Frondihabitans sp. PAMC 28766: one gene and its partner. The protein of the gene in region 2 binds, or shares a complex with, the protein of the main gene of each other region. Links are inferred from orthologs where the notes say so. Each region holds a gene or a part of one and is shown on either strand. Other genes may lie near its edges.

Region 1 (15,291 bases), 1.3 Mb from region 2 along the record:
TGTTGGCCGACACCGCTGCGACCAGCGACGTGCCGGTCTGGGCCTACCAGATCTCCGGCGAGTACTCGATGATGCAGGCGGCAGCCGCTAACGGCTGGATCGATCTCGACGCAGCCGCCTACGAGAGCGTCCTCGGCATCAAGCGGGCCGGTGCCGACGCGATCCTGACGTATTTCGCCGTCGACCTCGCCCAGCGCCTCCGCGGCCTCGGCGACCCGTCGCGCGCCATCCGCTAGCTCTGCTGCACCTCTTTCGAAAGGCTTCAGGATCGTGACGACCCAGACAGCAAACGACCTCGCGTTCTCTCGCGCCAAGGCCTCCATCCCCGGCGGCGTGAACTCGCCGGTGCGGGCCTACGGCTCGGTGGGCGGCACCCCGCGATTCCTCGTCGACGCGCACGGCCCGTACGTGACCGACACCGAGGGCCGCGAGTACGTCGACCTCGTCGCATCCTGGGGCCCCGCGATCCTGGGGCACGCGCACCCGGCCGTCGTCGATGCCGTGCGCACCGCGGCGGGCCACGGCCTGTCGTTCGGTGCGTCGACGCCGGGCGAGACCGAGCTGGCCGAGATCGTGCGCGAGCGCGTCAGCGTCGGCTCCCAGAAGCCGATCGGCAAGATCCGCATGGTGTCCACCGGAACCGAGGCGACCATGACGGCGATCCGGCTGGCCCGCGGCTATACCGGCCGCGACCTGCTCGTGAAGTTCGCCGGGCACTACCACGGTCACTCCGACTCGCTGCTGGCCGAGGCCGGATCCGGTCTCGCCACGCTGTCGCTGCCGGGGTCGGCCGGCATTACCGCCGAGACGGCCGCACAGACCCTGGTGCTGCCCTACAACGACCTCGACGCCGTGCGGAAGGCGTTCGACGAGAACTCCGAGCGCATCGCCGGCGTGATCGTCGAGGCCGCCGCCGCCAACATGGGCGTCATGGCGCCCGAACGCGGGTTCAACCGCGAGCTGTCGGAGATCACCCGCCGGGGCGGTGCGCTGCTGATCGTCGACGAGGTGCTGACCGGCTTCCGCGTCGGCAGCGCCGGCTGGTGGGGCCTCGAAGCCGCTCGGGTCGTGCCCGACGGGGCCGGGTGGGAGCCCGACCTCATCACGTTCGGCAAGGTCATCGGCGGCGGCATGCCCTTGGCTGCCCTCGGCGGTCGGGCCGAGATCATGGACTTTCTCGCGCCTCTCGGCCCGGTCTACCAGGCCGGCACGCTGAGCGGAAACCCCGTGGCCGTCGCCGCCGGCATCGCGACGCTCCGGCTCGCCGATGCGGCGATCTACCGGCGGCTCGACGAGGTCGCCGACATCGTGTCGCGCGAAACCTCGGCGGCGCTCTCGGCCGAGGGTGTGGCGCACTCGGTGCAGCACGCCGGCAACCTGTTCTCGTTCTCGTTCACCTCCGCGGCGCCCCGCAACTACGACGACGTGCGCGCGCAGGAGGCCTGGCGTTACCCGCCGTTCTTCCACTCGATGCTCGACCAGGGCGTGAATCTGCCGCCGTCGGTGTTCGAGGCGTGGTTCGCGACCGCGGCGCACGACGACGCGGCGATCTCTCGCATCCTGTCGGCGCTGCCGTCGGCGGCTCGTGCCGCCGCTGCGGCCGTCGCGCCCCAGTAGCCCCCGCCCGGGCGGCCCTGCCGGCGCACTCTCGCGCTGGGCGCAAGCCCTCGCCGCCGGCGCGAACCCTCGCGCTGGGCGTAAACCCTCGCCGCCGGCGCGAACCCTCGCCGTCGGCGCAAACCCTCGCGGCCGGGCACCGAGCAATGCCTAGGCATTGCGCCGATGCCGTCCAAGAGGGTTTCGCGGTGAGCCTCCTGTCCTCCACAGGCCCCGCTCGCTGCACAGCTGTCCACAGATCGCCATCGTGGCCCGGACGACGGTTCGAATGCCGTCCACACTCGTCGCATGTCTTCCGAGCCACCGCCCCTGCCCATCCGGTCCGCCGAATTCGAGGCGGGCGGCCTGAACAGTCGCGGGCTTCGGCATCTCGCTGCAAAAGGGACGATGGCTCGGGTCGTTCCCGGCTCGTACATCAACGGTCTCACGTGGAAGGCGCTGGACAAGCGCGAGCGATACGCCCTCCGGGTGCGCGAACACATGGCGCGCGTCTCGCCCCGGCTGGTCGCTTCGCACTGGTCGGCGGCGGCTCTGTGGGGAATGCCCGTGATCGATTCGTGGCCCGCCGAGACCCAGGTCACCGACCCTTCGCGCAGCACGAGCTCTCGCACACCCGCGCTCCTCCGCCGACCGGGCGCCGTGCCCGACGTCGAACTCGTGCGCGTCGACGGCATCCTGGTGACGTCTGCCGTGCGGACTGCGGTCGATCTGGCTCTCGCCGAGGGCTTCGAGACCGGAGTCGTGCTCTTCGATCACGGCCTGCACGCGAAGATGTACACGCGAGAGCAGCTCGAACGCTGCTTGGAGTCGCGAACACGAGCACGCCGTCACCGCGCCGCGACCCGTGCCCTCGAGTTCGCATCAGGCGACGCGCAGTACCCGGGAGAGTCCTTCAGCCGGATCGGCATGGCGGCCCGCGGGTTTCCGACACCGATCCTCCAGCAGACGTTCTTCGACGCGCAGGGCAAGCTGTTCGCCGACTTCTGGTGGCCCGCGCACGGCATCGCTGGAGAGTTCGACGGCAATTGGAAGTACAGCGATCCACGCTTCCTCCGAGGCCGCACGGCCACCCAAGCCGTGATCGACGAGAAGCGGAGACAGAATCGGCTGGAAGCACATCCTGAAGTGCGGCGGGTCGTGCGGTGGGACTATCCCGTCGCGCGAGACCCCGACCAGCTCGCTCGGCGACTGCTGGCCGGTGGGTTGCCCCGGCTCGACCCTCGCCGCCGGCAACCGCGCAATGCCTAGGCATTGCGCGGCCGCCGCGTGCGAGGGTTTCAGCCGCCGGCGAGGGTTTCGGGGCGGGGCGGGGCGGGGCGGGGGCGAGGCGGGGCGAGGGTCAGGCGCGACGGGCCTGCCAGCGGCCTGCCGTGCGGGTGATCGTGAGCGGGAAGTCGAACGCACCCGACACGAGCTCGCTCGTGAGCACGTCGTCGGCGGCACCGGTCGCGAAGACACGGCCGTCGCGCAGCAGCATGGCGTGCGTGGTCGATGCCGGAAGGTCTTCGAGGTGGTGCGTGACCGTCACCGATGCGAGCGCAGGATGCGAGACCCGCAGCGCGTCGACCGTCTCCAGCAGGTGCTCTCGAGCGGCGACGTCGAGCCCGGTCGCGGGTTCGTCGAGCAGTAGGAGGGCAGGATCGCCGATGAGGGCGCGGGCGATGAGGGCGCGGCCGCGCTCGCCCTGTGACAGGGTGCTCCAGCGGGAGTCGAGGCGACGGGCGAGGCCGACCGAGGCGAGGAGATCCTGCGCTCTGGAGACCTCGTCGGCGCTCGCCTCCCAGCGGGGCACCGGGTCGCTCGAGCCGGTGATGCCGGTGAGAGCGACCTCGAGCACGCTGTTGTCGGCGATCATGCGGTGGCGCGGGTCGACGTGGCCGATGTGCGTGCGCAGTTCGCGCAGCTCGACGCGGCCGAGACGGCGGCCGAGCACCTCGACAGTGCCGCCGGACGGGTGCCCGAGCGCCCCGCACATGGTGAGCATCGTCGTCTTGCCGGCGCCGTTGGGGCCGATGAGGGCCCAGTGCTCGCCGGAGCGCACGGAGAGGTCGATGTGCTGAAGGAGATCGCGACCGGCACGGGTGACGCGGACATCGTCCAATGCGAGGACGACGGGCGCGTCACCGGTGCCGGCCGCGGCGTTCGAGTTCAGCGCACCCTACTTCTCGGGGAAGACGCCTGCAGCGCCGACTTTGCCGACGTAGTCGCCCATCCCGTCGAACGCATCGGAGAACGCCTTCGCGCCGGCCTCGCCGTCGCGCCCTGCGACCGCGTCGAGCAGCTTGGGCAGAAGCACTGCGGCGACGTCGAACGTGACGGTCTTGCTGGCGATGCCGAAGAGCAGGGCGGCGCGATCGCCGACCGTCTCGAGGAGGCGCGAGATGCTGGGGCTGGAGGCTGCGCCGGCGATCACCTGCAGCGCGGATGCGAAGTTGGTGATGGCGTCGGCGGGCAGAGCACCCGACGCACTGCGCTTCACGGTGCCCAACAGGCGGGCGACCTCTTTGGCCTCGTCTTTCGACAGCTCGGGGAGGCCGCGGCGTGCGGCGATCGCCCAGACGTCGAACGCGGTCAGTGTCGTGTCGGCGAAGTCGGCGAGCGAGGGCGAGATGATGCGGGTGTACCGGTTGGCCTCGATGTCGACGAGGCCGAAGTCGGCGAGCTTGGCGATGGCCTCGCGCACCGGGGTGCGCGAGACGCCGAGCCAGCGGACGAGCTCGTCGTCGTTGAGCCTCTCGCCCAACTCGAGGGTGCCGTCGGCGATGGCGGCGAGCATCTTGTCGAAGACGACGTCGCGCAGGAGGCGGCGGGGTGCGGGGGCTTCGGCGGCGGGGACGGGGACGGGCATGGGTGTGTACTCCGAATCGGACGGTGTGTGTGGGCGGGGTCAGGCGGGGAAGACGTTGAGGGCGCGGACGCGCTCGGTCCATCCTTCGATGAAGTCGGATGCGGGCAGCGCGGCGGCGGCGGCTTTCGGATCGTGCGCGGCGACAGCAGTCTTGAGCTTCGTGGCGACGACCTTGCCGGCGTCCCACTGGTAGGCGCCCTCGGCCTTGCGAGTGAGCAAGGCGGCTCGGGCGGAGACCGTCTCGGACATGCGGTCGAGGGCCGGGCTCGCGGCCGCAGCGGTCAGATAGTCGAACAGGCTGCCGAAACGGAGGCCGAAGTCGCCCTCGCGCCGATCGAAGGCGGCGAGGACGTCGTCGACCAGCGTCGCGAAGCCGGCCGCCTGCTCGTCCGACATCACTTCGACGGCGCGAGCGGCGACGAGCCGCCACAGGTCGACGGCGGTGCGGACGGTGTCGGCGACCTCGGGCAGGCTCGGCGAGATCACGCGGGTGTACCGGTTGGCTTCGATGTCGACGAGGCCGTAGTCGGCCAGTTTGGCGATGGCCTCGCGGACAGGCGTGCGTGAGACGCCGAGCCAGCGGACGAGCTCGTCGTCGTTGAGGCGCTCGCCGAGCTCGAGGGTGCCGTCGCCGATGGCGGCGAGCATCTTGTCGAAGACGACGTCGCGCAGGAGGCGGCGGGGCGCGGCGTTCTCGTTGGTGGGGACGGGGACTGGCATGGCTCTCCCTGGTCGGTTCGGGTTGTGTCCGGCCCTCAGGCCGGGATGGAGCCGTGCGCCTGCACGGCCGCGAGGTGGTGCTCGGTGATGCTCTGGAACACGCGGAAGGCGCCGATGACGGCGTCGATGTCACGGTCGGCCGCAGCCGCGCGAAGGGCCTCGACGTAGTCGAGGGTCTCGTCCCATTGGAAGTCGTCGAGGGCGGCCTGCACCATGAAGACCACGCGGGCGTTGAGTGTCGCCTCGAGCTGCGGCAGGAGCGGGTTGCCCGTCCGTTCGAGAGTGAACGAGGTGAGAGCGCCGATGTCGGCGACGGCCCGGGTGTCGTGGGCCTTCAGATGAGCGATCGCCGTGTCGGCGAGCTTCGAGTAGTCCTGGACGTCGCGGTCGGTGAACTTCGGGAAGGCCCAGCGCGCGCTCAGCTCGTGGAACCCGCCGAGCATCTGCACGGCGTGCTGGTACATCTCGAATGTCGGCTGGACGATGCGCGTGTAGCGGTTCGCCTCCATCTCGACGAGGCCGTAGTCGACGAGCTTTGCGATGGCCTCGCGGATCGGAGTGCGCGAGACGCCGAGCCAGGCGACCAGCTCGTCGTCGTTGAGCCGCTCGCCGGCCTGCAGCGTGCCATCCTGAATCGCGCCGATCATCTTCTCGAAGACGATGTCGCGCAGCAGGCGGCGGGGCCCTGGGTTCTCGGGGCCGGAGGGGACGGGCATGCCTTACCTTCTATGCAGCTGAATGTATCGAGTATCTCAGACTTTAGAATACGCCTGACGGTTTTGTCCACGACACACCCCCGGGTCGCAGCATTCGCACAAGTCAGCGCCGGACGTCGACGACCGTCCGCCCGCGAACACGACCCGCCAGGATCTCGTCGGCGAGGGTGAGCGCGTCGGCCAGACCGACCTCGTCGGTGAGCCCGTCGAGCCGGTCGAAGTCGAGGTCGCCGGCCAACCGCGCCCAGGCCTCCTCGCGCAGAGCGAGCGGCGCATCGACCGAGTTCACCCCCGCGAGCGTGACCCCGCGCAGGATGAAGGGCAGCACAGTGGTCGGGAGGTCGCTGCCCTGTGCCAGCCCGTTCGCCGTCACCGTGCCGCCCCAGCTCGTCTGTGCCAGCACGTTCGCCAGGGTCGCGCTGCCGACCGAGTCGACCGCCCCCGCCCACAGGGGCTTCTGCATCGGGCGCCCGGCCTCTGAGAGCTCGGCTCGGTCGATGACGTCGCCGGCACCGAGCGAGCGCAAGAAGTCGGCCTGCTCGGGGCGGCCCGTCGAGGCGGTCACGTCGTAGCCGAGCCGTGAGAGCAGCAGGATGGCGACGGAGCCGACGCCGCCCGCCGAGCCGGTCACCAGGATCCTGCCGTCGCTCGGCGCCACATCGCGCTCGATGCGGAGCACGCTGAGCATGGCTGTGAACCCGGCGGTGCCGATCGCGGCGGCGCGGCGCGGCGTGATGTCTTCGGGCAGCTCGACGAGCGAGGCGGCGTCGACCAGAGCCCGTTCGGCGAGGCCGCCGTGCCGGGTCTCGCCGATGCCGGCGCCGTTCAGCACGACGCTGTCGCCGACCGAGAAGCGGCCCGCCGCGTCGCCGCGCGCCACCGTGCCGACGAGGTCGATGCCGGGGATGAGCGGGCGGATGCGGGCGACGCCCTTGTCGCCGGTGATGGCCATGCCGTCTTTGTAGTTGAGGCTCGACCACTCGACGTCGACGAGCACACCCCGGGGCGTGTCGGCGTGGCCGCCCGGGCTGTGCTCGCCGGCCAAGAAGTCGTCGTCGACGTCCTGGACTGCGGCGGGGCCTTCGGCGGGGAGAACGATTGCTCGAGTCATGCCTCGACGCTAGCCCCAGGCTGCAGGCCTCAGCCCTCTTCGAAGCTATCCGAACAGGATCGCGGCCTCGTCGTAGCGATCCTGCGGCACGACCTTCAGCGAGCCGAGTGCCTCCTCGAGCGAGACGTGCACGATGTCGGTGCCGCGAAGCGCCACCATCCGGCCCCAGCGCCCCTCGACGACCGAGTCGCTGGCGGCCATGCCGAGTCGCGTCGCGAGCACCCGGTCGTAGGCGGACGGGGTGCCGCCGCGCTGGATGTGCCCGAGGGTGGTGGCACGGGTCTCGATGCCGGTGAGCTCTTCGATCAGCGGTGCGAGCCGTTCGCCGATGCCGCCGAGCCGGGGCCGCCCGAAGGCGTCGAGGCCGCGCTCGGAGTGGGCGTCGTTCTCGTGGTCGGGCACGAAGCCCTCGGCGACGACGACGAGCGGGGCGCGGCCGCGGTCGTAGGCCGACCGCACCCACTCGGCGAGCTGCTCGACGCTCGTGGCCTGCTCGGGGATCAGGATGGCGTGCGCCCCGGCGGCCATTCCCGAGTGCAGTGCGATCCAGCCGACGTGGCGGCCCATGACCTCGGCGACCATGCAGCGGCTGTGCGAGTCGCCCGTGGTGCGCAGGCGGTCCATCGCGTCGACGGCGATCTGCACGGCGGTGTCGAAGCCGAACGTGTAGTCGGTCGCGCCGAGGTCGTTGTCGACCGTCTTCGGCACTCCCACGATCTTGAGGCCGGCGTCGGTGAGGCGCTTCGCCGCAGCCAGCGTGCCCTCGCCGCCGATCGCGATCATGGCGTCGATGCCGCGGCGCTCGAGGGTGCGGGCGATGTTCTCCACCCCGCCCTTGTCGCCCTCGAAGGGGTTCGTGCGGCTCGTGCCGAGGATCGTGCCGCCCTGCTTCGAGATGCCCTGGATGTCTTTCCGAACCAGCTCGACGAGGTCGTCCTCGACCACTCCGCGCCAGCCGTCGCGGAATCCGACGAACTCCTGCCCGTGGATCTGGATGCCTTTCAGCACGGCGCCGCGGATGACCGCGTTGAGGCCGGGGCAGTCGCCGCCCGAGGTGAGGATTCCGATTCGCATGGTGCACTCCGTTGGACTGGGCGGCTGACGAGGCGGGCCGCCGGTGGCTCGTGGCTCCATCATGTCCCACGGACGTATTAGGGTCGAGTCGATGACCGGCCCCCAGTCGAACGATCCCTCCCTCGCCCGCTTCCGGCGCGGCGAGGGCACGCGCGTCGGCCCACCCGGCCCGCCGCCGCCCGTCGCGGCGTACGCCGGCCCTGTCGGCATCCCGGTCGGTCCTCCGCCTGGCGCCGTCGACTCCGGCACCGCGGCGCCCACCGCGCCGCGCTCGTGGGCACCCGAAGGCCAGCCGATCTCGGTCCGCGAGCTGCCCTCGCAGGTCACGGCGCAGGATCCTGGGGACCCCTCGTTCGCGCCCCCGCCACCGACCTTCGGCGAGCTCGTCGACCCGGCCGAGGCGCAGTGGGCCCCGGCCCAGCCGGGCGACGAGCAGTCGTGGCTGCCGGTCGACGGCGACCCCGGCCGCACGACCGGGATCGTGTCGATCGTCGTGGGCTTCTTCGTCGGCATCGTCGGTGTCTTCATCGGCATCGCGTCGCTGCGCCAGTCGCGGCGTGTCGGCCTCGCCGGCGCTCTCGGCACGGCCGGCATCGTCGTGTCGATGCTCAACATCGTGATCGGCGGCGCCGTCGGCATCTCGTGGGTGCGCTACGAGGTGTCGCTGTCGCAGCAGTGTGCCCTCGTCGGCCCCGGGCAGTACCTCACCCAGTCGGGCGATCAGGTCGGCTGCCCGTAGCTGCAGCTGGGCCTCCAACCCTCACCTTTTCGGCAGGGCCTTACCGGATGTTCGGGGAGATCCTGCCGAAAAGGTAAGGGTGGGAGGGGTCGTGCGTCGGGTCAGTGGAAGCGGTGATCCTGGATCGTCATGCGCGGCCCGAACCGAGGCTTGCGAAAGCCGCTGCCACCGATGAGGCGCATCACGCGCTCGCGGTTGCCGCGATAGGGCTCGAGCAGCTCGAGCATGCCGTCGTCGTCGACCGGCCGGCCGATCAGGGCCCAGCCGACGAGGGCGGGCAGGTGGTAGTCGCCGACGCTGGGGGAGTCAGGATCGCCGTGGGCTCGCTGGCTGGTCTCGGCCGCCGTCCACACGCCGACCCCCACGACCGACCGGAGGCGCTTCTGCACCTCGCCGCCGCCGCGGCCGAGGCCGAGGGTGCGCTCGAGGCCCGCTGCCACCGCGCACACGCGCATGACGGTGGCCGAGCGCTGAGGGCCGACGCCGGCGCGGTGCCACTCCCAGCTCGGGATCCGGGCCCACGTCGCCGCGTCGGGGGCGACCATGAGCCCGACCGGGGCAGGGCCGGGAGCCGCGGTGCCCTGCGCACGCACGAGCTGGCGCCAGGCGCGCCACGCCTCGGTGCTCGTCACCTTCTGCTCGAGCACGGCGGGGATGAGCATCTGCACCACCAGGTTCGTGCGCGTGAGGCGCAGCCCGGGCAGCCGACGGGAGGCGTCGGCCAAGAAGGCGTTGCCCGTGACGTCGAGCGTCGACCAGTCGTCGCCGTGCCCGAGCAGCTCGGGCACGTGCTCGATCAGCCACTCGGCGCCGTCGCCCCACGCCGTCGCCTCGACCGAGGCGCTGCCCGGCGTGAGCCGCAGCGTGCCGGCGCCCTGAGGCGTGCGCACCCCGAGCCACACGGACTCGCCGACGACCCGGAAGCACGGGTCGCCGCTGCCCCGGCTGAGCGGCCGCACGGTCTGATGGAGGTGCACCGGCGACTGCGGCCGGTACACGGTCGACACCGACGGCGACGCGGGGCCGGTCGCACCGGGGAGCACCGCCGTGAGAGACATGGGGACAGGCTAATCGGCGCGGACGACACCGCTCTCGCACGACGAGAGGAAGTCGTGCATCGTCTCGACGAAGAGCTCGGGGTCTCGCTGTTCGGCGGCGGCCACCGCACCCCGAGAGCACCGGCCGACCGCGACCCGATCGACGGGGATCTCGAGGGCGAGGAACGAGAACGCCAGGCGGAGGTCGATCTCGTCGGCCGCCGCGAGAAGCACCGGGTTGGCGCACCGCCGTGACAGGAAGGCGGTGACTGCGCCCATGGCCTCGAGCGACGGCAGAGACCATGCCGTCTGCGCCTGACGCCCGACCTGCGTCACGGCCCGATCGCTTGCAGCGGTGATGTTCACGATGTCGCCGGGCTCGAGCTCGGGCACCGCGCTTCGGGCCACCGCGCCGTGCAGAGCGCCGTACACGTCGAGGGTCGCTCGGTGCGAGGCGAGCGTCGGGCTCGCGACTCGGGTGAAGCAGTTGGGCCGCATCTCGACGAGGCCGACCTCGGTGAGCTGTTCGAGGGCGGTGCGCACGGGTGTGCGCGAGACGCCGAGCCAGGCGGTGAGCTGCTCGTCGTGAAGCCGTTCGCCCGGCGTGAGGGTGCCGGCGAAGAGCGCCCCCAGGATGCGACGCTTGACGGTCTCGCTGAGCAGCTCGCCCGACGCCAGGATGCCTGTGCCCGCCGGCACGGGCGTCACGCGGCGGCCCCGAGGGTGGTGCGGCGCACTCGGTCGAAGACTCGCTCGGCGAGGGCCCCGTCGCCCTGCTCGACGGCCACGGCGAGCTCGTCGAAGGTCAGGGCGAACCGGCCGACGTCGACCCCGGCCCCGGGCAGTGACAGCTGGAAGCGGAGGTCGGCGCCCAGCTTGACGACCAGCTGCGGCAGCAGCTCGTTGCCAGCGTGCACGCTGAAGAAGTAGAGGGCGTCGCGCATCTCCTCCACCGCGTCGACCGGCGTGCGGGCGGGTCGACGGCAGGCGGCGGCCGCTCGTCGGAGCCGCCCGGCGCAGTCGGCTGCCAGCGCCGGTTCGAGCCGCACGATCGCGCGCCGCGCGGCAAGAGCCCACAGGCCGCACATCACCTCGATGGTCTGCGGGATGCGGTCCGGCCGCGCGGGGCTCACACGGGTCGAGCTGTTCGCGCGCACCTCGACGAGGCGCATCTCGGCCAGCCGATCGATCGCGAGTCGGATCGGCGTGCGCGAGACTCCGAGCCAGCGCTGGAGGTCGCTGTCGCGCAGCCTCTCGCCGGGATGCAGCGTGCCGTCGAGGATGGCGCGGAGCATCTGGTCGAAGACCTCGTCTTTGCGCAGACGGCGCTGGACCGCCGGATCGGCCAGGGGGGTGGTCGGAGGAGGGACGGGCATGGGCACCTCTGATCGGGAAGTCGACGTATAAACATTTCACACACTAACCGATGCCCCCTCCAGCGGAAGTTAGACTCCCCGGGTGGCGACCCCCAAGATCCTCCTGTACTACGTCTTCACGCCTCTGCCCGACCCCGAGGCCATTCGTCTCTGGCAGCGCGACCTCTGCCAGGCGCTGGGGCTGCGGGGTCGCATCCTGATCTCGAAAGACGGCATCAACGGCACGGTCGGGGGCGACATCCGCGATGTGAAGCGCTATCTCAAGTCGACCCGCGAGTACCCCGCGTTCCGCGACCTGGACGTCAAGTGGAGCGACGGCCGCGGCGGCGACTTCCCGAAGTTGAGCGTGAAGGTGCGCGACGAGATCGTCAGCTTCGGCGCCCCCGACGAACTGCGCGTCGACGAGCACGGCGTCGTCGGCGGCGGCACGAAGCTCAGCCCCGACGAACTGCATTCGCTGGTGGCGCAGAAGGGCGTCGCGTTCTTCGACGGCCGCAACGAGTTCGAGGCCAGGATCGGGCGCTTCCATGACGCGATCGTGCCCGAGGTGGCGAACACCCGTGACTTCGTGGCCGAGCTCGACTCCGGCCGCTACGACCACCTGAAGGATCAGCCGGTGGTGACGTACTGCACCGGCGGCGTGCGCTGCGAGGTGCTGAGCTCGCTCATGATCGACCGAGGTTTCAGCGAGGTCTACCAGCTCGACGGCGGCATCGCGCGCTACGGCGAGCAGTTCGGCGACGACGGGCTCTGGGAGGGATCGCTGTACGTCTTCGACAGGCGGGGCTCGGTGTCGTTCAGCGACCACGCCGCGGTGCTGGGCCGCTGCGTGGTGTGCGGTTCGGCGACGAGCGACATGCAGAACTGCAGAGACCCGCAGTGCCGCGAGCAGCTCGTCGTCTGCGCCTCCTGCGCTCCCGACAGCCCCCTGTGTGCCCCGCACGCCGCTGCGGCGTAGCGTCCGGCGCATGACTACCGACAAAGCGACACCCGAAGAGCTCAAGACCGTGGCCGACGTGCTCGACAAGGCGCGCATCGGCCTCCTCGCCACCGTCGACGAAGGCGGCCACCTCGTCAGCCGGCCGCTGGCCATCGTCGACCGCGACTTCGACGGCGCCGTCTACTTCTTCGTGCAGAAAGACAGCCACAAGGTGCACGACATCGAATCCGAGCCCGAGGTCAACGTCGGCGTCGAGACCTCGAAGGGCTGGTTGTCGATCTCGGGCACCGCGACCCTGTCGCAGGATCGCGCGACCATCGACGAGCTGTGGAACACCGGTGCCGAAGCCTGGTTCGACCAGGGCCGCGACGACCCGCAGGTCGCCCTGCTGAAGGTCGACGCCCACACCGTCGAATCCTGGACCAGCACCGAGCCGAAGGCCGTGACGCTCTTCAAATACGCCAAGGCCGCGGCGCTCGGCGGCCACCCCGAGAACGTTGGCGACAACGAGACGATCGCCCTCTAGCCCCGCGTCTGTCAGTGGGTTCAGAGAAAGCCCGGCCTGTCGGCCGGGCTTTTTCGCGTGCCGTCGAAGGACTTGCCCCGAGATCGACCTTTCCGTACAGTCATACCCAATACATCAACTCAGAATGAAAACGAGGTATGACTATGGCGTCTATGACAAACCGATGGCCACAATCGGAGCACTGGCCGTGATGACTTCAGCAGCGCTAACTGGGTGTAGCTCGAGCGTTGACGTGGCTGGCGCTCAGGAAGCTGGGCAGACACGGAGCGCGGTTGCAGTGAGCGCGCAAAACACAGGTCAATCGACTTCCCTGACCGAGGATCAACAGAAAGCCCTTGCTCCCTTGCATGTTGCAGAAGCGAGCTTCGCCCAGAACAGGGATCTTTCGTCTCGTGAAATCGTCGACAGGTTCCATGATCTGGATGACTCCTACGAGGTTTTAGAGGCATTCGACCCGGCTGACGCGGAATTCGTCCGTATTTACGCTCACGGCAATGCAGCCCAACTCGGCCGAGCTTCACGGAACTTCAACAACGCAAAAACGTCTGGAGGAATGACCGGTCGAATCCAAGGCAATCTCAACACAAATGGGAGCGGCCCGATCACTCATAAGTATTCGGTGTCAGTGAAGATGGCGAGTAGCGCAAAAGTGAGCAAGACGAACATCCGAGCTGAGATTCGTTCCTACGGCGTGGTCGGGTCGTCCGGAATCGGCCTCACTTATTCGGCGACACCCAGCGTGTCCACGACCGCACATTCCTACAACTTCAACCGAACGGGAACTTACACATCGGTTGCCGTCTATGACACGATCATCGCCTTCGCCGACTTCCACGGGGGCAGCTACTCATTCAACGTTCAGAGTTAGGTACGACATGCTCGTCGACTTCTCCCCCATCGGTTTGATTCTCAACATCCTGATCGTCGCCGCCGTGGTTGCTGCGATCGCCGCGATCGTTCGCCGGGCCGGTCATCGTCGCGATGAGCGCGTCGCAACACTCATCGCGAAGGAGCGAGGGCGCGAATAACTGCCCGACCAAGAACGCCCCCGGTAGCTGCCGGGGGCGTTGTTGGTGTTCCGGGAAGGGCCGGGGTTAGTCGCCGGGGTGCGCGTCCTCGCCGATGGCGGTGAGGACGCGCTCGGCGAACGAGCGGACGGCATCGGCATCGGCCTCCGAGCCGAGGGCGTCGACGAAGTAGCGTTTGATGGCCTCGTTGTGCCCGCGGCTCGACGCGAGCATCGCGCGTCGGCCCTCCGGCGTCAGTTCGACCCAGGTGCCGCGCGCGTCGAGGTCGCAGTCGGTACGCTGCACCAGGCCGCGCTTTTCCATGCGCGTGACCTGGTGGCTGACGCGGCTCTTCTCCCAGCCGATCTGCTCGGCGATGTCTCGCACACGCAGCCGGCGGTCGGCGCTGCGGCCGAGCCCGGCGAGGATCTCGTACTCGGGCGCGGACACGCCCGACTCTGCCTGAAGTCTCAGCTCGAGGGCACGATCCAGTCGTCGCCGCATGGAGTAGAAGGCATCCCACACGGCCCAGTCGTCTTCCGTGAGCTGGTCGGCCATTCGCCCAGTGTAGAGACGGTCGTGCGGCATATCCTCGTTGCATGTCCGACGTGCGCCCCGCTGACCTCGCCCAGGAGTCCGTCGAGACGGTGCGCCGGTGGTTGTCGGCGACGACGGGTGCCCGCGTCGACCCCTCTGCGGCCCGCCTCGCGGGGGTGCTGCAGGATGCCAAGGGGCTCGACTTCACACTCGGTTTCGTCGACCGGGTGGTGCGCCCCGAAGACCTGCTCGTCGCTGCGCGCAGCCTCGAAGAGCTGAGCCATTCGATCCCGAGGTTCCTGCCCTGGTATCTCCGGGCCGCGATCGCCACCGGCGGCGGGCTGGCGACCGGGGCGCCTCGCACCATCGTGCCGATGGCCCGCCGAGCCCTCCGCCGCATGGTCGAGCACCTCATCGTCGACGCGACGCCGAACCGCCTCGGCGCCAGCCTCGAGAAGCTGCGGAGCGACGGCTCGCGCCTCAACCTCAACCTCCTCGGCGAGGCGGTGCTCGGCGAGGCCGAGTCCGACCGCCGGCTCGAAGGCACGCGCGCGCTGCTCGCCCGTGACGACGTCGACTACGTCTCGATCAAGGCGAGCGCCGTCGCCAGTCAGTTGTCGCTGTGGGCGTTCGAAGAGACGAGCGACCGCCTCGTCGAGAGGCTGTTGCCGTTGTACGAGCTGGCCGCGGCCGCGCCGACGACGAAGTTCATCAACCTCGACATGGAGGAGTACCACGACCTCGACCTGACCATCGACGTCTTCACTCGCATCCTGGACACCCCCGAGATGCTCGCGCTCGAGGCCGGGATCGTGCTGCAGGCCTATCTGCCCGACGCGCTCGGCGCCCTGCAGCTGCTCACCGAGTGGTCCAGGGCCCGCCTCGCCCGGGGCGGCGCGCCGGTCAAGGTCCGCATCGTGAAGGGCGCCAACCTCGCGATGGAGCGGGTCGACGCCACCGTGCACGGCTGGCCCCTCGCCACCTGGTCGTCGAAGGTCGAGACCGACACCAACTACCTGCGCATGCTCGACTGGGCGCTCCAG
Region 2 (15,270 bases):
TCCTCTGTGTCATGTACGCGATCTCGTACATCGACCGCACCAACATCTCCACCGCGCTGCCGACCATCCAGGCGAGCCTGCACCTGACGACGAACGAGCTCGGCTGGGTCGTCTCGGCGTTCTCCATCCCGTACGCCCTGCTGCAGGTCTTCGGCGGCAACATCGGCGAGCGGTTCGGTGCGCGCAAGGCCCTGTTCTGGATCGCCCTGCTCTGGGGTGTCGCCACCCTCGCCACCGGCCTCTCGATCGGCTTCTGGACCCTGTTCGGTGCGCGCGTGCTGCTCGGACTCACCGAGGCGGCTGCCTTCCCGACGGCGACGAGCGCGATGACGCGCTGGGTGCCTTCTGACCGCAACGGGTTCGTGCAGGGCGTCGTGCACTCGGCGTCGCGCCTCGGCAACGCGGCCGCGCCCCTCGTCGTGGCCTGGCTGATCGTGTGGGCCGGCTGGCGCGTCTCGTTCCTCGTGCTGGGCGTCGTCAGCATCGTCTGGGGCGTGATCTGGTTCGCGTACTTCCGCAACCGCCCCGACGAGCACAAGCGTGTCACCCAGGTCGAGCTCGACGAGATGCCCGACCGGCCGAAGAGCGCCGCGCGCCCGCCCGTGCCGTGGCGTCGTCTCATCCCGAGCATGGTCCCGGTCGCCTTCGTCGACTTCGGCTACGGCTGGACGCTCTGGGTCTTCCTCACCTGGCTGCCGTCCTTCCTCGGCGACAGCTACGGGCTGAAGCTGCTGTCGTACGCGGGTTTCACCTCGGTGGTGCTGATCGGCGGGGTGTTCGGCGACACCGTCGGCGGCATGGTCAGCGACGCGTTCTACCGGCGCACCCGCGACATGCGGAAGTCCCGGCGCAACACGCTCGTGATCGGGCTCATCGGCTCGGCCGCCTGGCTCGTGCCGGTCTTCGCGATCCACAATCTCGTCGTCGCGATCGTCTCGCTGACCATCTCGTTCTTCTTCCTCGAGCTCTGCAACGCCACCCTCTGGGCGATCCCGATGGACACGGCGCCCGAGTGGGCGGGCACGGCGAGCGGGATGATGAACACCGGGTTCGGCATTGCCGGCATCCTGTCGCCCATCGTCTTCGCTGCTGTCCTCTCGGCCACCGGATGGCAGTGGCCGTTCTTCGCGTCGATCGTGCTGCTGCTCGTGGCGGCCGTCGTCGCCTGGCGCATGAACCCGCGCCGCATCACCTCCGCCGACGGCCTCGCGCCGGCCCCTTCTTTGCCCTAGGCTCCTGGCCGCCGCAGCACCGGTGCGGAAAAGGTCGATGCCGGGCGGTGCGCCGAAACTAGTGCGGAAGACGCGGATGGCCGGGCCGTGGTTCAGCCGAAGCCGCACCAGTGCGCCATGGAAGCGTCAGGCGCGGGCCTTCGCGGCGGCGGCCTCGACAGCCGCGGCCTTGGTCTTCCGCGAGCGGTAGGGGCGACCCGTCAGCGCCAGGCTGAGCGGCGTCCGGCGCACGATCTCGATCAGAGCGACTGTCGTGACGACGACCAGGACGTAGAGCACCGGGCTCAGCCACGGCGACGGGATCGTCTTCGCGAGCCAGCCGCCGCCGGCCAGCAGCAGCCAGATCATGTACGGATGGGCGAGGAAGATGCCGAACGAGCGGTCGGAGGCAGTGTCGACCAGGCGAGCCATCCGCGACCCGGCGACTCTCTGATCCGCCCATTTCGTGCCGAGAGCGAGGAACCCCAGGATGACGGGCACGCTCCAGACGATCGTGACCGGCTGCAGCGCCGTCGCCGCCTTCGAGGGCCCGTACCCGAGCGAGAGATTGAACGCGTAGACGCCGATCGACAGGACGGCGCCGGCCAGAGCGATCCAGGCGATGCGGATGCGGTGCGCGCGCACCCACGAGAGCAGCTGCACCCGGTGGTCGGCGGCGACGGCGCCGACCACGATCATGAACAGGTAGCTCCAGAACTCGATGTTCTGGTATTTGTTCCAGGGCGCCGTGAACGAGCGGTCGTACAAGTAACTCGCCGTGACGAGCAGCTGGAACACGAACGCCACGACCACGACCAGCACGTGGAATCGACGCGTCTTCGCCACGAGCCAGACGAGCACCGGCAGCAGCAGGTACACCTGCATCGTCACGAGCAAGAAGTAGAGGTGGTACCAGGCGGTGCCGGTGTACAGGTCGTACCAGAAGGTGTCGAGCAGCTGCAGGCCGTCAATTCGCGTCGAATCGTGCACCCAGTTCGAGAAGACGTAGATCGCCGACCACGAAATGTAGGGCACACCGACCAGGAGGAAGCGCCGGGGCCAGAACTCCTTGAGCGGCCGCGGCTTCATCTGGAAGCTGTAGACCAGCACGAACGCCGTCAGCGCGAAGAACACCTCGCGGGTGAAGTGCACCAGCACCAGGAACCCGTTCTGCACGACGTCGTCGGGACCTGCGGCATGGCTGACCGCGTGCACCGCGATGACGCAGGCGAAGGTCAGGATCCGCAGGATGTCGACCTCGTAGAGGTGCTTGCGTCGAGGGGCGACCGACGCGCTCGGGTCGCCCTCGACGATCTGCTCGGGGAGATCGCCTTCGCGGCTTGCCGTCGTGCTCACGCCTTCGACGCCTCCGCCACCATGTCGCGCGTGCGGTTGCGCTGCACCTTGCCGGTGGGCGTCCGGGGGAGGTCGTCGACGACGGTGACGTCGAGGGGCCGCTTGAATCGGGGCAGCTCGGCTTCGCAGCGAGCCGTCAGGTCGGCGGCCAGCGCGGCGCGGGCGTCGGCGGGCGAGTCGAGGTCGGCGGGGATCACGTAGGCGACGGGCACGGAGCCCAGGATCGCGTCGGGCCGGGCCACGACGACCGCCTCGCGCACGCGAGCGTCCTCGAGCAGGACGTCCTCGACCTCGGCGGGATAGACCTTCTCGCCGCCGCGATTGATGACGTCGTCGGTGCGGCCCGCGAGATACACCCAGCCGTCGGCGTCGAGGTGCCCGAGGTCACCGGTGCGCAGCCAGCCCTCGGCGTCGAACCTGTCGGCGGCGCGCCCCTGGAAGTAATGGGTGACGACTCCGGGCCCGCGGATCCAGAGCTCGCCGATCTCGCCGACCGGCAGAGCATTGCCGTCGGTGTCCCGCGGCTCGATCTCGTCGCCGACCGGGAGGCCGACGGAGCCCGGGCGCGGATCCTGACCCAGGGGAGTGGCTGTGATCTGGCTCGCGCCCTCGGTCATGCCGTAGCTGATGATCATCGGGATGCCGCGGAAGGTCGTGCGGACGGCCTCGGGCAGAGCCGACGAGGCGCTGCGCACGAAGCGGAGGCTCTCGGGCGGCACGGCCGGCCCCGACTTGGCGAGCACGGCCAGGATCGCCGGCACCGCGTTCAGCCAGGTGATGCGGCGTTCGGCGAGCAGCTCCCAGAAGCCGGTCTTGTGGAATCCCCTGTCGAGCACCAGCGTGGCCCCGGCGACGAGCGTCGACAGCAGGCCGACGACCTCGGCGTTGACATGGAAGAGCGGCAGCGAGTTGAAACCGCGGTCGGCGCTGGTCAGCGCGTTGTGGTCGGCGATCGCCCGGGCGACGTAGAGCAGCTGCGCCTCGGTGATCTCGACCCCTTTCGGCTGCCCGGTCGACCCGGAGGTGAAGAGGATCACGGAGCCGGCCGACGCCGCTTCGATGATGCGGGCCGCAGGATCCTGGTGCTCACCGGCCTGCGGGGCACCGGTCGCGCTCTCGGGGCGGAAGACCTGCACGTCCGTCTCTCCGGGCTCGGCCCGGTCGGTCACGATCGCCTCCGACGAGCCGAGGGCCGCCGACTTGAGCGTCTCGGCCCAGGTGCCCTGCGGGTTGACGGGCACGCTGCGGCGACCGGAGGCGACGACCGACAGATGGGCCACGGCGAAGCTCAGTGGGTCGGTCACGTCGATGACGACGGTGGCGCCGGGGGAGACCGCGCCCGCGGCGAAGGCCTCGGCCCACTCCGCTGCACGCGCTTCGAGGTCGCCGAACGTGACGACGCGGTCGGAGCGGGCGTCTTCGAGATAGGGAGCCGTCGGCGAATCGCTCGAGCGGGCTGCGATCAGCGAGGCCAGGGAATCCATGGCCATCAGCGTAGGCGCGCCTGCTATGACTCGCCTATGGACGAGACTGCCCGGCTCAGTACCAGTTGTGCGAGACCTCGTGGGCCCAGGCGCCGCAGGGGCTGCCGTAGGCGCTGGCGATGTAGGCGAGGCCCCAGTTGATCTGTGTGCGGTAGTTCGTCTGCCAGTCCAGGCCGTAGCCGGCCATCTTGTTGGCAGGGAGCGACTGCGGGATGCCGTAGGCGCCGCTCGAGACGTTGAGTGCGTCGGTGCGCCAGCCGGACTCCTGGTTCCAGAGCGACACGAGGCACGACATCTGCGACGACGCCCAGCCGTGGCTTCCGAGCTGGCTCGAGGCGTAGGACTGCGCGCCGGCCGGGTCGTCGACGACGCCCGTGCCGAGATTGCCGCCGGAGCCGGTCGAGGTCGAGCCGCCGGAGCCGCTCGGCGAGCCGCCGGAGCCGCTGGACGGGATCGAGGCGCCGCTGTCGCTGGGGGGAGGCGTCGCCGCCTTCTGCTCTGCCAAGAGCTTGGCCGCGGCTGCCGCGCGAGCCTTCTCTTGAGCCAGCGCAGCGGCCCGGGCGAGCACGACGCCATGGTTGTAGCCCGCGAGCTCGACCGCCGCCGTCTTGTCGAGGGTGGCGAGCTGCGCGTCGAGGGTGGCCTGGTGCGTCGTGGCGCTCGAGACGGCGCCGTCTGCGGTGGCCTGGGCCGACTGGGCTGCCGCGAGAGTGACCTTGGCTTTGCCGGCCAGAAGGTTGCGCTGCTTCTCGGCGACGGTGGCTTGCGCGCTCAGCGACGACACCGCCTTGCTGGCGACGGTGGCCTGGTCGAGCACCGTCTTCCACTGGGTGCTGAGCTGCGACAGGGCTCCGAGCTTGTAGAGGGTCGAGTCGGCCGTCTTGCCGTCGAACAGCTGGCTGTCGAGCTGTGACGAGCTGCCGATGCGGTAGAGGTGGGCCGCGAGCTGACCGGCCTCCTGGTGGGCCTCGTCGGCCTTCTTCTTCTGGGCGGCGACCTGCGCCTCGAGAGCGCTGGCGGCGCTGGAGGCCGCAGCGAGCTGATCCTGCGCCTGCGCGTTGGCGGCATCGGCCTTGATGGCGGCGGTGCTCTTCGCGGCCGCTTCGGTGCGGAGGGAGGTCAGGGCCGAGGTGATCGCGTCGACCTGGGTCTTGGTGGCCTGGGCGTTGCCCTTGGCCGCCTGCACGTCGCTCCACGACGGATAGGCGGAGGCCGACTGGGGTGCGAGCACTGCGCCGGCCACGACGAGAGCCACTGCCGCGGCACCCGAGAGGGCGATGACAGCGTTTCGGCGCACGGGGGAGCGTCGGGCGACAGAAGGCATGAACTCGACTCTAACGCCAATCTCACGAGTAACACCAGTAACACGCGTAACGGGCGGCGCGCCCCGTGCGACCCCGGAGGGGCTCCGTCACCCCCGGGTGCTACCCTGGGGCCCCAGGAGCAGGCTGGCAGCAGCTGGTCACCGGTGGTGATGTGCGAGGCGTGACGCGTCTCGACCGTTTCTACTGTTGACCAGGCATACGCCCAGCGGAGGCGCCACGATGGCGCCGCGCGTTCGTAGGCGCATTGACGTGCCTGAAGGCCACTTCTCCTGCTGCAAGACATCGCCCTCCAGACGGGACGGACGATACAAAACAAAGAGGAGAAAACCCCCATATGGAGGGTCCAGAAATCAAATTCGCCGAAGCCGTCATCGACAACGGCAAGTTCGGCACCAGGACGGTCCGGTTCGAGACCGGCCGTCTCGCGCAGCAGGCTCAGGGAGCCGTCGCCGCGTACCTCGACGAAGAGACCATGCTTCTCTCCGCCACCTCCGCTTCGAAGAATCCGAAGGACAACTTCGACTTCTTCCCGCTGACCGTCGACGTCGAAGAGCGCTCGTACGCCGCGGGCAAGATCCCCGGCTCGTTCTTCCGCCGCGAGGGCCGCCCCTCGACCGAGGCGATCCTGGTCTGCCGTCTGATCGACCGGCCCCTGCGCCCCTCGTTCGTCGAGGGCCTCCGCAACGAGGTGCAGATCGTCATCACGGTGCTCAGCATCGCTCCTGACGAGTTCTACGACGCTCTGGCCATCAACGCGGCCAGCGCCTCGACCCAGATCTCGGGTCTACCCTTCTCCGGCCCTGTCGCCGGTGTGCGCCTCGCGCTCATCAGGGGCCAGTGGGTCGCCTTCCCGAAGGCCTCGCAGCTCGCCGACGCCGTCTTCGATCTGACGGTCGCCGGCCGCGTCGTCACGGATGCCTCGGGCAACGAAGACGTCGCGATCATGATGGTCGAGGCCGAGGCCACCGAGCACGCCTGGGGCCTCATCCAGGGCGGCGACACCAAGCCCGACGAGGCCGTCGTCGCACAGGGCCTCGAGGCGGCCAAGCCGTTCCTCAAGGTGCTCGTCGAGGCGCAGGCCAAGCTCGCGGCGCAGTCCGCCAAGGCCATCGCCGACTACCCGGTCTTCCCGCCCTACACCGACGAGGTCTACTCGGCCGTCGCCGCTGTCGCGGAGGAAGAGCTCAAGGCCGTCTATCAGATCGCCGCCAAGGTCGAGCGTCAGGATGCCGACGACGCCCTGAAGAGCCGCGTCAAGGCCGCCATCGCCGAGCAGGTCGAGGCCGGCACGTTGCCTGCCACGGCCACCGGCCAGGTCTCGGGCGCCTACAAGTCGGTCACCAAGAAGGTCGTCCGCTCGCGCATCCTGACCGAGCAGATCCGCATGGACGGCCGCGGCCTCGCCGACATCCGCCCGCTCGACGCCGAAGTGCAGGTCATCCCGCGCGTGCACGGCTCCGCCATCTTCCAGCGCGGCGAGACCCAGATCCTGGGTGTCACCACGCTCAACATGCTCAAGATGGAGCAGCAGATCGACTCGCTGAGCCCGATCACCAAGAAACGCTACCTGCACCACTACAACTTCCCGCCCTACTCGACCGGTGAGACCGGCCGAGTGGGTTCGCCGAAGCGCCGCGAGATCGGCCACGGCTTCCTGGCCGAGCGCGCCCTCGTCCCGGTCCTGCCGTCGCGTGAAGAGTTCCCCTACGCGATCCGTCAGGTCTCCGAGGCGCTGTCCTCCAACGGCTCCACCTCGATGGGTTCGGTCTGCGCCTCGACGCTCTCCCTCCTCAACGCCGGTGTTCCGCTGAAGGCCCCCGTCGCCGGTATTGCCATGGGTCTCGTCTCCGACGAGGTCGACGGCCAGACGCGCTACGCCGCCCTGACCGACATCCTGGGCGCCGAAGACGCGCTCGGCGACATGGACTTCAAGGTCGCCGGCACGTCGGAGTTCGTCACCGCGATCCAGCTCGACACGAAGCTCGACGGCATCCCGTCGGCCGTGCTCGACGCCGCCCTCAAGCAGGCGAAGGAGGCCCGCACGGCCATCCTGAACGTGCTGAACAGCGCGATCGACGCCCCCGACGAGATGGCGCCCACGGCTCCTCGCGTCATCAGCGTCCAGATCCCGCAGGACAAGATCGGCGAGCTGATCGGCCCGAAGGGCAAGACGATCAACGCGATCCAGGACGAGACCGGTGCCGACATCTCGATCGAGGAAGACGGCACCGTGTACATCGGCGCCGTCGACGGCCCCTCGGCCGAGGCTGCGCGGGCGCAGGTCAACGCCATCGCCAACCCGACCAACCCCGAGATCGGCGAGCAGTTCTTGGGCACGGTCGTCAAGATCGCGACCTTCGGTGCCTTCGTCTCGCTGCTCCCCGGCAAGGACGGCCTCCTGCACATCAGCGAGGTGCGCAAGCTCGCCGGTGGCAAGCGCGTCGAAAACGTCGAAGACGTGCTCGGTGTGGGCCAGAAGATCCTGGTCGAGATCACCAAGATCGACGACCGCGGCAAGCTCTCGCTCGCCCCGGTGATCGCCGACGAGGCCGACACCGACTCGTCCGGCGCGACCGAGGTCTCGGAAGACGCCTCCGTCGAGGTCTAGCCTCACCTGCTGCACCCCGGCGCCCGTCCTGCTCACGCAGGGCGGGCGTCGTCGCGTTCGGCTGCAGACTTGGCGAAGGGCCGGAGCGATCCCTACCGCTACGGCCCTTCTGACACCGGCGAACCCGCCGGCTGATGTGGCGGCACCGCTCCCCACCACTGAGAACGCTGCCCCGGAACCCTCCCAGGAACCGCACACGACAGACATTACGGACGCCCTCTGTGCGCAGCACTTGCTGTGCCCTCGGGTCTGCTGAGCGGCGCCTATGCTCCTCCTGGCAACGGATTTGTAACGATTGTGGAAACTCGGACTCGCTGCGCCGCCTCGCCGCTTAAAGCGGACGTAATCTCGAATTCAGAGCAAGGATCAGGAGGCGGCCAGTGACCGAACCGACCCCACGAGTCGAATCGGCACCGTTGCCTGCACACAGCACCCTCCCGAAAGCCGCACCAGTCGTGTCCGAACCTCGAGCCCACGGCCGTCACACGAACCCGCTCGCCCCGATCAAGACGGTTCCGGTCGACCTCGGCATCATCCAGCCGCGTCGTCGCCTCGGTGTCTCCGACCTGCGGGTGTTCCCGGTGGCGCTCAGCGGCAACGTCTTCGGGTGGACCGCCGACGAGCAGCAGACCTTCGATGTGCTCGACACCTACCTCCAGGTCGGCGGCAACTTCATCGACACCGCCGACTCGTATACGAATGGGCTCAGCGAGACCCTGATCGGCTCGTGGCTCGCGTCGCGCGTCGCCCGCGACGACATCGTGCTCGCGACGAAGGTGGGTAAGAGCGAAGACAATCCGGGCCTCACCCCCCGCGCCATGGAGCGAGCCGTCGACGCCTCGCTCGCTCGTCTCGGCACCGACCGCATCGACCTGCTCTATCTGCACATCGACGACAGCGAGGTGGCCTTCGAACGGACCCTTCTGGGCGTCGACCGCCTGATTCGAGCAGGCAAGGTGCGGTACTTCGGGGGCTCCGACCATTCGGGCAACCGGCTCTACGAAGCCAGGATCGCCGCCGGCATGCTCGGTGTCGCGCCGATGGTGGCCCTTCAGAACCAGTACAGCCTCGTCCGCCGCACCGAATACGAACGTGATCTCGCGAAGGTCGCGGCGCAGCAGCGCTTGGCGGTCATGCCGCGTTTCGCGCTGGCGAGCGGGTTCTTGACGGGCAAGTACCGCACGAAGGCCGACATCAAGGGGCATCGCCGCGGCAGCGAGGTGGCGAAGCTGCTGACGAAACGCAACCTCAGGATCGTGAGCGAGCTCGACCGCATCGCCTCGCTGCACGCCGCCCCGGTGGCTGCCGTCGCGCTCGCGTGGCTGCTCGCCAAGCCGAACGTGGTGGCGCCGGTCGCGAGTGCGACGTCGCCGCACCAGGTTCTGGAGCTGGCCGAGGCCACTCGCGTGCAGTTGACCCGGCACGAGATGGCCGAGCTGGACCGCGTCAGCGCCTAGCGGACTTCGACGTGACGACTGCTACTTGCAGTCGGCGAACAGCCGGTCGGTCACCCGGATGAGGGCGGCCGTGGCAGCGATGGCGTCGCCCTCGTAGCCGCCGACCATGGCTCCGTCGCGGGCGAGGAGGAACTCGTCGGCTGCGTCACCCGACATCGGGTGCTTGGCGCCGCGGAACAGCTCGACCATGGTTTCGGTGTACCAGTCGCGGTGCTGTACGACGATGCGGCGAACGGGGTGGGCCGCGTCGGCGAACTCGGCGGCCGCGTTGATGAAGGGGCAGCCGCGGAATCCGTCGCTCTGGATGTCGTCGACGATGGAGTCGCGGATGCCGCGAAGCGTCTCGAGAGAACCGTCGGCAGCAGCGCTGATCGAGTCGGCGAGTGCCTTGGCCTCGTCGCGACGCCGCCCGATGTACTCGAGGACGAGATTGTCTTTGGCGCCGAAGTGCTTGTAGAACGTGGCCTTGGTGACCGACGACTCGGCGATCAGCCGGTCGACGCCGACGGTGCGGATGCCTTCGTCGTAGAAGAGACGATCGGCCGTGACGAGCACGCGGTTCTTCGCGCCTGGGCCCGGTTGCAAGACCCGTCGACCCTCTGAGGAGGCCCCTCCAAGGGAACGCTGGACGGCCGTTGGGGGGAATTCGACCGTCACAGCGTGGCTCCTTGGGACTGATTCGGCTGGGGACCCGTCATCAGGGGAAATGAGGGTTCAGACATCGAACGTCCGAGCTAGCCGCCGACCGAATCAAGCTAGGCGCAGATCCGGCCGGTGAAATCAGTGTATCACAGAGGAGGACAAACAGACGGGTTCGTCTGTCCACATCGGTCGTACCCCAGTTCGGGTGTCACGCATCCCGTAGGCTCGATGGCGATGAACGGACCTGTCCCGCTTCCCCTCGACGACCTCGAGCTCAGCTTCCGCGTGTCCGGCGACGAACTGGTGCGACGCAGCGTGCTTCCGTCGGGCATCCGCATCCTCACCGAGCGCATGGCCGGGGCCCGCAGCGCCACCGTCGGCTTCTGGGTCGCGGTGGGCTCGCGCGACGAGACGGCTGCCGAACGCGGGTCGACGCACTTCCTCGAGCACCTGCTCTTCAAGGGCACGCCGACACGCAGCGCGTTCGACATCTCGGTGAGCTTCGAGTCGGTCGGCGGCGAGCACAATGCCGCCACGGCCAAGGAGTACACCTGCTATTACGCCAAGGTGCGTGACGTCGACGTCGACATGGCCGTCGACGTGCTGGCCGACATGGTGACCTCGTCGGTGATCGACCCCGACGAGTTCGAGGTCGAGCGCGGCGTGATCCTCGACGAGTTGGCCATGGCCGACGACGACGCCGGCGACGTGGGCAGCGAGCGTCTCTTCGAGTCGGTGCTCGGCGACCACCCGCTCGGCAGGCCGATCGGCGGTTCGCCCGACAGCATCCGCGCCGCCCGTCGCGACGACGTCGTGCGGCACTATCGCGAGAACTATCGGCCGCAAGACCTCGTCGTCACGGTCGCGGGCGCCGTCGACCACGAGGCGCTCGTCGGTCGGATCACGGCCGCGCTCCGCTCGGCGGGCTGGCCCGACACCGAAGCGACCCCCGTGCCCCGGCGCCCCACGGCGACCGCAGAGCTCTCGCAGGGCGCACCGGCCGTGGTGATCCCGCGGCCGCTCGAACAGGCCACCGTCATGCTGGCCGTGCCGGGGCTCGCGCTGACCGACCCGCGGCGGCCGACCCTCAGCATCCTGAACGCCGTTCTCGGGGGAGGGATGTCGTCGCGCCTCTTCCAGGAGATCCGCGAGAAGAGGGGACTCGCCTACTCGGTCTACTCGTTCACGCCGAGCTACTCCGACGCCGGGCTCTTCGGGCTGTACGCCGGCAGTGCCCCGCGCAACGCCGTCGAGGTGTCGAAGCTCATGCTCGACGAGTTCGACCGACTGGCCGACGACGGCATCACCGAGCACGAGTTCGAGCGGTCGCTCGGCATGCTCGGCGGGGCCGCCGCGCTGGCCCTCGAAGACAGCGACACGCGCATGAACCGCCTCGGCCGAGCCGAGATCTCGACCGGAGAGTTCGTCGACCTCGACGAGTCGCTGGCGCGCCTGGCCCGAGTCACCAGTGAGGGTGTGCAAGAGCTCGCCCGCGAACTTCGCTCGAGAGTACTGTCCACTGTGGTCGTCGGCGACGTCGAGCCTGCCCTGTTCGATGCCGTTGTCGCCGAGCCGGTCGCAACGACGCCTCCGGCGTAGCAATGAATCAGGAGGCGACAGTGTCGCACTACCTCTATCTCATCCGTCACGGCGAGCAGCAGGACGCCGAGTACGGCCTGCCCGACGGCCCCCTCTCAGAGCGCGGCAAGCGGCAGGCCAAGGCCATCGCCCAGCGTCTCGGCGGCGTGCCGTTCGACGCCGCCTGGCACTCGCCGCTCGAGCGCGCCACCGAGACGGCGGCGATCATGACCGAGATGATGCCCGCGCTGACGCCGCGGCCCTCTACTCTGCTGTTCGACTGCATCCCGTCCGGGCCGACACCCGACATGCCGAGCGCGTTCAAGCCGTTCTTCGGTGGCATCACCGAGCAGGAGATCGAGGCCGGCGAGGCCCAGATGTCCGACGCCGTCGCCGAATACCTCACCCCGGCTCGCGAAGACCGTCACGATCTGCTGATCACCCACAACTTCGTGATCGGCTGGTTCGTGCGCGAGGTGTTCGGCGCCCCGGCATGGCGTTGGATGGGGGTGAATCAGGCCAACTGCGGCCTGACCATCATCCGAGTGCGCTCGGCGAAGCCGCCAGAACTCGTGACCCACAACGACCTCGGCCATCTGCCGGTCGAGTTGCGCACGGGGCTGCCGGTCGAGCAGCCGATCTAGAGCGCCTTCGCGTACCAGGTGGTCGCGTTCGGGTTGTCGTTGTACGGCTCGATCGTCTCGTAGCCCGACGTGCGGTACAGGCCGCCGGCGGCCGTTAGGCTGTCGTTCGTGTCGAGCACGGCGACGTCGGCGCCGAACGCCTTCGCGCGCCGTTCGAGCTCGGCGAGCAGCTTCCGTCCGAGGCCGCGACCGCGCCCGGCCGGCGCGACGAAGAGGTGCTTGACCTCATAGCGGAGCCCGCCCGACGGGCCCGGCGTCAGGCGTCGGATCCCGCCGCATGCGACGCCGGTCTCACCGGTGTCGAGGTCGACCACGACGAACACTCCGGCGGGCGGCACGAATGCCTCGGGAGAGGGGGACGTCGTCGTGTAACCCGCAGGATCGGGGAAGGTCGCGATCCGCTCGGCGAAGTACGCCTCGAGAAGCGCGTGCGCCTCGGGCTCGTCGACGGCGATCTCTCGGAAGTGCACCACGGCATCCGATCGTAGCGAGCCGGTAGGTTTGACGCATGTCAACTCGCGTCGCCGTCGTCGGAGCCACCGGTCGGATGGGGCAGCTCTTCCTCCGGCTGATCGACGAGGGCCCCGACCTCGAGCTCTACGCCGCTCTCGGCAGCCGTGACGACCTCGAGGGCGTCGTCGGCGCAGACCTCGCCGTCGACGTCACCGTGCCCGCGGTCAGCCCCGGAATCGTCGAGAAGGCGGTGCGGGCCGGCATCCCCGTGCTCGTCGGCACGTCCGGCTGGTCGGAGCCGCGCCTCGCGAGCCTTCGCCGCGTCGTCGCCGAGGTCGACGGCCCCGGCGTCCTGGTCGTCCCCAACTTCTCGATCGGCTCGGTGCTGGCCACCACCTTCGCCACGATGGCCGCGCGCTTCTACGAGTCGGTCGAGATCATCGAGACGCACCACCCCGGCAAGGTCGACTCGCCCTCGGGCACCGCCATCCGCACGGCCGAGCTCATCGCCGACGCACGGCGAGACCTCGGGCCCGTGATCGCCCCGCACGCCGACCAGCGGGCCCGCGGCCAGCAGGTCGCGAGCGTGCTCGTGCACAGCCTGCGGCTGCCGGGCATCGAGGCGCGCCAGGAGGTCGTCTTCGGCGGCTCGGGCGAGACGCTCACCCTCACGCACGACACCACCTCGCAGACCGCCTACGAGCAGGGCATCCGTGTCGCGCTGGCCGCGGCGCCGACCATCTCGGGCGTCGTCGTGGGGCTCGACCAGGTGCTGCCTCTGGGGACGTCGCGATGACGGGGGCCGCCTCGTGAAGGGTCGCATCGCCGCGATCGTGATGTGCGCTCTGCTCGCGCTCTACCTCGTGCTGACGGGCACTCGGGCCGTGCAGTTCGTGCTGACCGGCGTGCCGATCGCCGTCGTGCTCGGCATCGCCCTGATCGTGCTGCCGATCATCGGAGTCGCCGCCCTCCTCTTCGAGATCCGCTTCGGCATCCTGACCGAGACGATCGTCAGACAGCTCGAGCGCGAGGACGAGCTGCCGGTGGACGACGTGGCTCGTCGCCCGAGCGGCCGCTACCAGCGCGAAGACGCCGACGCGGCCTTCCCGGGCTACGCGCACGCCGTCGAAGAGGCTCCCGACGACTGGCGCGCGTGGTTTCGGCTGGGTCTCGCCTACGACGCGTGCGGCGACCGGCGCCGAGCGCGAGGCGCGATCCGGCGCTCGTTCAGGCTGCGCCGCGTGTCACGAGCCGAGCAGCGCGCCTAGAGCCTTCTCGACGGTGTCGTCTCTGAACTCGAAGCCGTCGGCCACGAGCTTGGCGGGCACGACGTGCTGGCTCGAGAGCAGCATCTCCTGGCCGGCGTCGCCGAGCAGCGCGCGGATCGCGAACTCGGGCACGGCCAGCTTGTAAGGGCGGTGCAGATCTTTCGCCGTGAGGGCTGTGAGGCGGTCGCTCGTGGCGGCCACGGGCCCGGCGAGATTGACCGGCCCGTCGAGGTCGCTCGTCAAAAGGTGCACGATCGCGGCGGCCTCGTCGTGGAGGCTGATCCAGGGCCAGATCTGCGCGCCGGTACCGAGTCTCGAGCCGAGGAAGGCCTTGGTGAGCGCGAGCAGCGGCTTCATGGCACCCCCCGGGCCGATCACGACGCCGGTGCGGAAGGTGACGACGCGCGTGGCCTCCGGAGCCTTGTTCGCCTCGGCCTCCCAGTCGACCACGACGTCGACGAGGAAGCCCTCGCCCTTGGCGGACTCTTCGGTGAGCGTGTCGAACGGGCGGTCGCCGTAGAAACCGACCGCCGAGCCGCTGAGGAAGGTCGCGGGCGCATTGGCCGCGTGGTGCATCGCCTGCGCCAGGGTGCGGGTCGCGTCGACTCGCGAATCGTGGATCTCGTGCTTGTAGGACGACGTCCACGGCAGCTTCGAGAGCGATGCGCCCGAGAGGTTGATCACGGCGTCGGCCCGATCGAGGAGGTTGTAGTCGAGGATGCCGGCCTGCGGCGACCAGGTGAACTCGCTCGCGTTGGTCGTCGGCCGGCGCACGAGGCTCAGCACCTCGTGCCCCGCCTTGCGCAGCTGCGTCGTCACCTCCGTGCCGATCAGCCCCGAGGCTCCTGCGATCAGTACGGTCTGTGCCATGTCTCGTGCCTTCCCCTTCGTCGGGCTCTCACAGTAGGCGCGAGCGCTGGGACACGACCGGGACGGCGGCCACGGGATTGTCGGTGCGGCCCGCTAAGGTCGGGGTCGTGCCTGAAGACTCCGCTGAGAACCCACGCCCGCAGATCGAATTCCGCTCCGACGTCACCGTCGAGCTGGTGCGCTCCAGTGCTCACGACTCCGACGTGCTGTTCGCCGCTCGCGTGTCGACGATGGGCGAGCAGACCCTGGCCGGCGCGCAGGCCGATGCGGAGGGCGACCAGGCCACCAAGGGTGCCGGTCTCATCAACTACCTGATGCGCGATCGACACGGTTCGCCGTTCGAGCACAACTCGATGACCTTCTACGTGCAGGCG

What was found.
Region 1: AX769_RS10785 (region 2) and AX769_RS04690 share a complex: the UniProt entries of both Bacillus subtilis proteins name them as parts of the possible RNA degradosome complex. The link is inferred for Frondihabitans sp. PAMC 28766 from one-to-one orthologs.

Annotation. Positions count from the first base shown.
Region 1 is NZ_CP014513.1:950,299-965,589, forward strand. The notes cover bases 6,073-9,063. They hold AX769_RS04690 (6-phosphofructokinase), read right to left. Parts: upstream 8,087-9,063; coding sequence 7,058-8,086; downstream 6,073-7,057. Other genes in these bases: AX769_RS04685 (MDR family oxidoreductase), read right to left, coding at 6,073-7,012; AX769_RS04695 (DUF4190 domain-containing protein), read left to right, coding at 8,178-8,825; AX769_RS04700 (DNA-3-methyladenine glycosylase), read right to left, coding at 8,927-9,063. In the rest of the region: hemB (porphobilinogen synthase), read left to right, coding at 1-236; hemL (glutamate-1-semialdehyde 2,1-aminomutase), read left to right, coding at 271-1,617; AX769_RS04660 (hypothetical protein), read left to right, coding at 1,906-2,865; AX769_RS04665 (ABC transporter ATP-binding protein), read right to left, coding at 2,957-3,718; AX769_RS04670 (GntR family transcriptional regulator), read right to left, coding at 3,776-4,465; AX769_RS04675 (GntR family transcriptional regulator), read right to left, coding at 4,505-5,185; AX769_RS23660 (GntR family transcriptional regulator), read right to left, coding at 5,221-5,901; more of AX769_RS04685, read right to left, coding at 6,005-6,072; more of AX769_RS04700, read right to left, coding at 9,064-9,883; AX769_RS23665 (GntR family transcriptional regulator), read right to left, coding at 9,893-10,570; AX769_RS04710 (GntR family transcriptional regulator), read right to left, coding at 10,567-11,238; AX769_RS04715 (rhodanese-related sulfurtransferase), read left to right, coding at 11,321-12,196; AX769_RS04720 (pyridoxamine 5'-phosphate oxidase family protein), read left to right, coding at 12,207-12,704; AX769_RS23670 (hypothetical protein), read left to right, coding at 12,868-13,572; AX769_RS23675 (hypothetical protein), read left to right, coding at 13,580-13,732; AX769_RS04730 (MarR family winged helix-turn-helix transcriptional regulator), read right to left, coding at 13,799-14,269; AX769_RS04735 (bifunctional proline dehydrogenase/L-glutamate gamma-semialdehyde dehydrogenase), read left to right, coding at 14,311-15,291. UniProt on the Bacillus subtilis protein: Catalyzes the phosphorylation of D-fructose 6-phosphate to fructose 1,6-bisphosphate by ATP, the first committing step of glycolysis.
Region 2 is NZ_CP014513.1:2,225,598-2,240,867, forward strand. The notes cover bases 5,378-8,347. They hold AX769_RS10785 (polyribonucleotide nucleotidyltransferase), read left to right. Parts: upstream 5,378-5,710; coding sequence 5,711-7,984; downstream 7,985-8,347. Also shown: AX769_RS10765 (MFS transporter), read left to right, coding at 1-1,232; AX769_RS10770 (acyltransferase), read right to left, coding at 1,359-2,567; AX769_RS10775 (class I adenylate-forming enzyme family protein), read right to left, coding at 2,564-4,051; AX769_RS23925 (hypothetical protein), read right to left, coding at 4,107-5,375; AX769_RS10790 (aldo/keto reductase), read left to right, coding at 8,440-9,441; AX769_RS10795 (TetR/AcrR family transcriptional regulator), read right to left, coding at 9,463-10,026; AX769_RS10800 (pitrilysin family protein), read left to right, coding at 10,318-11,682; AX769_RS10805 (histidine phosphatase family protein), read left to right, coding at 11,703-12,305; AX769_RS10810 (GNAT family N-acetyltransferase), read right to left, coding at 12,302-12,778; dapB (4-hydroxy-tetrahydrodipicolinate reductase), read left to right, coding at 12,814-13,554; AX769_RS23935 (hypothetical protein), read left to right, coding at 13,568-14,026; AX769_RS10825 (TIGR01777 family oxidoreductase), read right to left, coding at 14,003-14,896; thyX (FAD-dependent thymidylate synthase), read left to right, coding at 15,004-15,270. UniProt on the Bacillus subtilis protein: Involved in mRNA degradation. Catalyzes the phosphorolysis of single-stranded polyribonucleotides processively in the 3'- to 5'-direction. Necessary for competence development in Bacillus subtilis.